2 regions of the Labrys methylaminiphilus subsp. lupini genome follow, and region 2 is predicted to be linked to the other one. Evidence: riboswitches for the same ligand, from Rfam matches in the RefSeq annotation. Region 2 holds a riboswitch; the other holds the start of a gene.
The links. Region 2 has a riboswitch for cobalamin ahead of bluB (5,6-dimethylbenzimidazole synthase). Riboswitches for the same ligand answer to the same signal wherever they lie in the genome.
Positions count from the first base shown of each region.

Region 1 (3,403 bases), 1.0 Mb from region 2:
GCCCGCAACCCAGCTTCCCCTGCCACAGAGCACGGCGGATGCGACCGGCCTCGGCGCGATCGACCGCAAGGGCGGCCGTGTCACGGTCGACGAGAAACGGATGATCAATGCCCGCGCCGACGTAAACCAGCTCCTGCCGCTCAAATACAAATGGGCCTGGGAGAAATATCTCGCCGGCTGCAACAACCATTGGATGCCGACCGAGGTATCGATGCAGGCGGACATCGCGCTGTGGAAGTCCAAGGACGGCCTGACACAGGACGAGCGGCGCATGCTCAAGCGCAATCTCGGCTTCTTCGCCGCCTCCGAGAGCCTGGTCGCCAACAATATCGTCCTGGCGATCTACCGCCACCTCACCAACCCCGAATGCCGGCAATATTTGCTGCGCCAAGCTTTCGAGGAGGCGGTGCACACCCACACCTTCCAATATATCGTCGAGAGCCTCGGGCTCGACGAGGGCGAACTCTTCAACATGTATCGCGAGATACCCTCGATCACCGACAAGGCGGCCTGGGCGCTCAAGCATACCCAGCATCTCGACGATCCCGATTTCAAGACCGGCACGCCGGACGCTGACCAGGCCTTCCTGCGCGATCTCGTCGCCTTCTACGTCATCTTCGAGGGCATGTGGTTCTATACCGGCTTTGCCCAGATCCTCTCGCTCGGCCGGCGCAACAAGATGGTGGGGATCGCCGAGCAGTATCAGTACATCCTGCGCGACGAGAGCATCCATCTGAACTTCGGCATCGACGTGATCAACCAGATCAAGATCGAGAACCCGCATCTGTGGACGCTGACCTTCCAAGCCGATCTCCAGCAGATGATCCGCGAAGCCGCTGAACTGGAGGCCGCCTATGGCCGGGACACCATGCCGCGCGGCTTCCTCGGCCTCAACGCGGTGTCCTGCGAACAATACATGCATTTCATCGCCAACAGGCGCTGCGCCCAGCTCGGGCTCATGCCGGTATTCCCGGACGTGGAGAACCCCTTCCCCTGGATGAGCGAGGCGATGGACCTGAAGAAGGAGAAGAACTTCTTCGAGACGCGTGTCATCGAATATCAGAACGGTGGCGCGCTGAGCTGGGATTGAAGGCACGCTTTCGAGGTCTTCGGAACAAATCGGAGGAAAGCTGGGATGGGGAATCATGGCCCTCATCCAGATTTCAGATCCCAACATCTCGAAAGGAGTGGGACAGGTTGCTCCATCATCCCCCGCCATGCGGGGAATGATGGACATTGAATGTCTCCTTCCCGACCTTCCTTCCTCAAGCTCTCGATGACAATGTCCTGAACACACCATCATCCGTCGCATCGCCTCTAGTCGGTGCGCCGACTCGATGTATTCTAATCCTCATTCGAGGTGCCGGTTCGCCCCCAAGGCGGACTGGAGAATTTGGGAAGCCGGTCTGAATCCGGCGCTGCCCCCGCAACGGTAGAGGAGAAGATCGCGGCAGGTGCCACTGGGTCGGGAAGACCTGGGAAGGCGTCGCGATCGGGCCGGAAGGCCGCTCCTGAGCCCGGAAACCAGCCACGAAGAAAACCGACGGACGCGGTGGGCGTTCCGGGAGGAGGTTTGGCTGCGCCTTTTCACCGGCGCGGATCGCCGAGCCGCTTTCCCATCCCGCTGCCAAGTCAACGCATTGGTTGTCACGCGGGATTTTGACATGACAGCGCATCAGGACATGCTGGGCCGCCTCCGGACCCATCAACCGGGCACCACGCTCGAGGGCAAATTCTACACAGACCCGGAGTACTTCCGGCTGGATATGGAGAACATCTGGTACCGTGAATGGCTGTTCTCGGGCCATGATTGCGAGCTCGGCAAGCCGGGCAGCTATTTCACTCTCCAGGTCGGCGACTATCCGGTGATCGTCCTGCGCTCCGGTGACGGCGCCATCCGCGCCTTTCACAATTCCTGCCGGCACCGGGGATCACGGCTCTGCGCGGCCGAGCGCGGCAGCGTCGCCAAGCTGGTCTGCCCCTATCATCAGTGGACCTACGAGCTCGACGGGCGCCTGCTGTTCGCCCGCGACATGGGCCCCGGCTTCGACGCCGCGCAATATGGGCTGAAGCCCGTGCATTGCGAGAGCGTGGCCGGCTATATCTGGATCTGCCTTGCCAAGGAGGCACCCGATTTCGAGACCTTCCGCGCCGGCGCCATGCCCTATCTGGCACCGCATGGCCTTAAAAACACCAAGGTGGCCTTCGAGAGCACCATCGTCGAAAAGGGCAATTGGAAGCTGGTGTGGGAGAACAACCGCGAGTGCTACCACTGCGCGGGTAATCATCCCGAGCTTTGCCGTACCTTCCCAGAAGCCCCGACGGTGACGGGTATCCAGGGTGCCGACAAGGATCCGCTCATCGGCCAGCATTGGCGGCGTTGCGAGGAAGCCGGCCTGCCCAGCACCTTCAGCATTTCCGGTGACGGCCAGTTCCGCATGGCCCGCATGCCGCTGCTGCGCAATGCCGCCAGCTATACGATGTCGGGCAAACCGGCGGTGCAACGCCCCCTCAGCCCGACGATCGAAGAAGGCAATATCGGCGCCCTCCTGCTCTTCCACTATCCCACCACCTGGAACCACGTGTTGGGCGACCATGCCGTGAGCTTCCGCGTGCTTCCGATCGGGCCGAAGGAAACCCAGGTCACCACCAAATGGCTGGTGCACAAGGATGCGGTCGAAGGGGTCGACTATAATCTCGATGAACTCACCCATGTCTGGCAGATGACCAACGACCAGGACCGCCAGATCGTCGAGGAAAACCAGCTCGGCGTCTCTTCGCCCGTCTACACGCCCGGACCCTACGCCCCCGAACACGAGGGCGGCGTTATGCAGTTCGTCGAGTGGTATCGCAACGCCATGGAAGCGGCGCTGGGTAACGACGGCGTCCGCCTGCGCAGCGTGGCCTAGCACCTTTTCACCCTCCCCTGGAGGGGGAGGGGCGGACGAAGTACGGGGTGGGGTGAGAAACACAGCAGCTGGTGAAAATCACCCCACCCCGACGCTTCGCGTCGACCCTCCCCCTCCAGGGGAGGGTGTTAGCGAAACCGACATATACAAGGGCAGACATCATGCCGATCGCTACACAAAAATTCAGGCATATCGACGAAACGCCGCCGTGGAACGATCAGAGCCAGGCGCTCGAATGCGTTTCGATCATCCATGAGGGCCGCGACGTCGCGACCTTCACCTTCCGCGCCGCCGAACAGGGTTGGTTCCGCTACGAACCCGGCCAGTTCATCACGCTGGAGATCCCGGCCGAGGCCGGGCCGGTGCTGCGCACTTATACGCTGTCGTCGAGCCCTTCCCGCCCGCTTTCTATCAGCGTCACCGCCAAGGCGCAGGCCTCCAGCATCGGCACGCGCTGGATGCTGGACAACCTCAAACCCGGCACGCGGTTGAAG
Region 1 is NZ_JBMDIH010000001.1:2,368,220-2,371,622, forward strand. Features, by position in the region: gene ACN6KF_RS11180 (ribonucleotide-diphosphate reductase subunit beta) at 1-1,090, shown strand, start outside; cobalamin riboswitch at 1,342-1,547, shown strand; gene ACN6KF_RS11185 (aromatic ring-hydroxylating oxygenase subunit alpha) at 1,665-2,909, shown strand; gene ACN6KF_RS11190 (FAD-binding oxidoreductase) at 3,071-3,403, shown strand, end outside.
Region 1: another riboswitch for cobalamin. It lies ahead of ACN6KF_RS11185 (aromatic ring-hydroxylating oxygenase subunit alpha); the one in region 2 lies ahead of bluB (5,6-dimethylbenzimidazole synthase).

Region 2 (3,403 bases):
GATGGCCTGCTTGGTCAGGTCCCAGCCGAAGACCTTGACGCCTTCGGTGCGCCCCTGGCTGGTCACGGCGGACACGGTGCCGAGAAGGGCCGGTTCGCCGGTGGCATAGAGCGTGGTCATGTCGGGATTGGCCGTCATCAGGTTCTCGGCCGCGCTCAGCGCCACGTCCTGCACGTTCTGGCCGTCGACGGTGTCGAGGAAGGTGACCTTGAGGCCGCTGGCCGTCACCGCCTTCTTGAAGCCATCCAGCCGCTGGTTCTGGATGTAGGAATTGAGAGCGCCGACCACGCCGATCTTGGCGGTGCCATCCAGCTTGGACTTGACGTAGTCGGCGTAGAACTTGCCGATGTCCTCGCCGGCCTTGAGATTATCCACGCCGACGAAGGAGACATTGTCGCCGTCGGGGATCTGGGCATCGATGGCGATGACGGGGATGCCGGCCTTCTTGGCGGAGGTGATGGCGGGCTTCACGCCGTTGACGTCGATGGCGATCAGGATGATGCCGTCGACCTTCTGGGTGATGTAGTTCTCGATCGCATCGTTCTGGGCGCTCGGAACATTGTTGGCGTTGAAGATGACGAGCTTGGCGCCGGCCGCCTTGGCGGCGGCCTCAGCGCCTTCGTTGATTTGGTTGAAGAACAGGGCCTGCTGGTTGATGGTGACCAGGGCGAAGGTGTCGGCCAAAGCGGACACCGATCCTAGGGACAGCGCCAGGGCTGCCGCTGCCGAGCAGCCGGCGAGATATTTTGAAAGCCGCATTTCAGTTCCCTTCATGGATGGCCCGTGCCGGGCTCATTCTCAGTTCTGACATCAGCATCATTCAAGAGACTTGAATTCATGTCAAGTTACTTGAATGGCGGTCTCGGGGATTCTTGAAACGCCGACGGCGTGAGGCGTTAGAAGGTGGCAGGCGTGTTGACCCAGAAGATGCTCGCGCGCTCCGTTCCGGTGTTGCGGTACCAATGAGGCAATTCCGACTTGAACACGAAGGTATCGCCGGCAGAGAGCTTGAAGGTACGCTCACCGACCATCAGCTCCACGGTTCCGGTCAGCACATAGCCGACTTCCTCGCCCTGGTGCTGGATCGGCCCGGCGCTCTCGCCGCCGGCCTCGATGTGGTGGATGTTGCATTGGAGGAGATGACCGGGCGAATAGGGGATCACCCGTTCCAGCGAGATGCCCTCGCCCCGGCGGAGCGGGTCCAGCGAGATCAGGGGGCGCGAGCCGGCGCGAAAGACGATACCCTCTTCGCTATCCGATTCCTCGAACATCCAGCCGATATTGGTGCCGAGGACCTCCACGAGGCGATGCAGCATGGGCAGGGAGGGGGAGGCCTTGCCGTTCTCGATCTTGGACAGCAGGCTTTCCGAACAGTCCGCGGCCGTCGCCAGGGCCTTCAGCGTCAGCCCCCTTGTCTGCCGGGCCAGGCGAAGGCGGGTGCCGAGCCGCACGGGATTGGCCTGTTCCAGGGGATCGGGGTGATCGCCGGCGCGTCGTTTGAGGTCGATCTTGTTCATTGCGCGATTGCCAGGATGCTTCATTGCCCGAAAGCCTAGCCGACGATTCTAGGCCACAAGCCTGCACCCTGTCCACTTCGCCGCCGGCCGCTCGGCATCAGCGTCCCAAACGGCTGGGCAGCCGGCACCTCCCATGCTACATCCGCAAGACCTTCGGTGCCCGCTTGCGGGAGAATCGGGAACGCGGTTTGAAGCCGCGACGTGCCCAACGCTGTAAGGGGGACTATCCGGGCAGGTTTCAGGCCACTCGCTCTGCGGGGAAGGCGTCCGGATGGGTGGATCCCAAGTCAGAAGACCGGCCGGAGGCGATAGATCGGCGCGCGTGGACGGCGCGGCGATTGCCATCGCAAGGGGAATGACGATGGACCCATCCACGGGAGCGCTTGCGCCCTCCGGGCCGTTTTCACCGGCCGAACGCGACGCCGTCTATCGCGCCATCTTCACCAGGCGGGACGTCCGCAGCCAATTCAGTCCGCAACCCGTTCCGGACGATGTCCTCGCGCGCATCCTCGTGGCCGGGCATCATGCGCCGTCGGTCGGCTTCATGCAGCCCTGGAGTTTCCTGGTGCTGCGGTGCCCTGAGGCCCGGGGCAAGGTGCAGGCCCTCTTCGAGGAGGCCAATGCGGAAGCGTTGGCGATGTTTCCGCCGCAGAAGCAGGCGCAATACCGCTCGCTGAAGCTTGCCGGCATCCTCGATTCCCCGGTCAATCTGTGCATCACCTGCGATCCAGACCGCGCCGGCCCCGTGGTGCTCGGCCGCACCCATGACATGGCCATGGACCGCTACTCCACCGTCTGCGCGGTGCAGAACATCTGGCTGGCGGCACGGGCCGAGGGCGTTGGGGTCGGTTGGGTCAGCATCGTCGATCCCGTGCGCCTGCGTGCGGCACTGGGCATTCCCGAGCGCGTAATTCCGGTCGCCTATCTGTGCCTTGGTTATGTGCACGAAGCCTATGCCCGGCCGGAGCTGGAAGTGAAGGGCTGGCGCCAGCGCCTGCCGCCGGAGGCCGTGCTGAGCTTCGACGCCTGGGACGGCCAGCGGCCCGACCATCCCTTGCTCGCCGCCATGCGGACGGCTATGGGGGATGCTGGTTGACAGAGCAAAGCGCAAAGACGCTTTGGGGTGGCCGGCGCAGATGCGCGCCGTCTCGATCGGGTGGCACGGCCGATGGATTTCCTGCGTAAGAATGCGATCTGGATTATCGCACTGCTGATTACCAGCCTGGTCTTGCTGGAGGGGCCGAGGGCGATCCTGATCGGGGCATTCGTGGCCGCCCTCGTCGGTCTGTTCTGGCTGTTGCGCGGCAAGGCCCGCAAGCCGGCGGCGGGCCGCCGCCTCGAGACCGTGCCGAAAGTTGTCCCCCTTCCGCTCGACCGGGGTTCCGACACGGTTCGGCCGCAGGCGCTCGAGCGCGCCTCTCTCAAGACCATCGATGATCCGAGGCTCGCGGCCGTCGTCCTGATGATACAGCTTGTCCGCACCAATGGCTTGCTGACCCGGGCCGAGCGGGACACGATCCTCGCTCTTATGGCCGATCCACTCGGGATCGGCGATCGCGAGCATGTGTATGAGCAGGCCTTGCAATTGACGGATCGCGGCCGGGTGTTCACGCCGGTCGCCGAGGAATTGGCGCCCCTTCTGCGGGCGCGCCTGTCCCTGCCGGAGCGCCAACAGCTTATCGATATGCTGGGCGAGGTCGCCAATGCCTATGGCGAGGCCAGCGATTTGCAGCGCGAGGCGATCGTTCGCCTGAAGAGACGCCTGCTTGCGCCGGATGCCGCGGCCGGGCGCCCGCTCAATTGAAATAGAAGGCGTAGCTCGCGACGTCGCCGCCGAAGATACTGGTCGCCTGGCCCCAGGCCTCTGCATCCATCACCTTGCCATT
Region 2 is NZ_JBMDIH010000001.1:3,399,629-3,403,031, reverse strand. Features, by position in the region: gene ACN6KF_RS16060 (ABC transporter substrate-binding protein) at 1-759, opposite strand, end outside; gene ACN6KF_RS16055 (cupin domain-containing protein) at 897-1,517, opposite strand; cobalamin riboswitch at 1,655-1,835, shown strand; gene bluB (5,6-dimethylbenzimidazole synthase) at 1,879-2,613, shown strand; gene ACN6KF_RS16045 (TerB family tellurite resistance protein) at 2,641-3,321, shown strand; gene ACN6KF_RS16040 (hypothetical protein) at 3,314-3,403, opposite strand, start outside.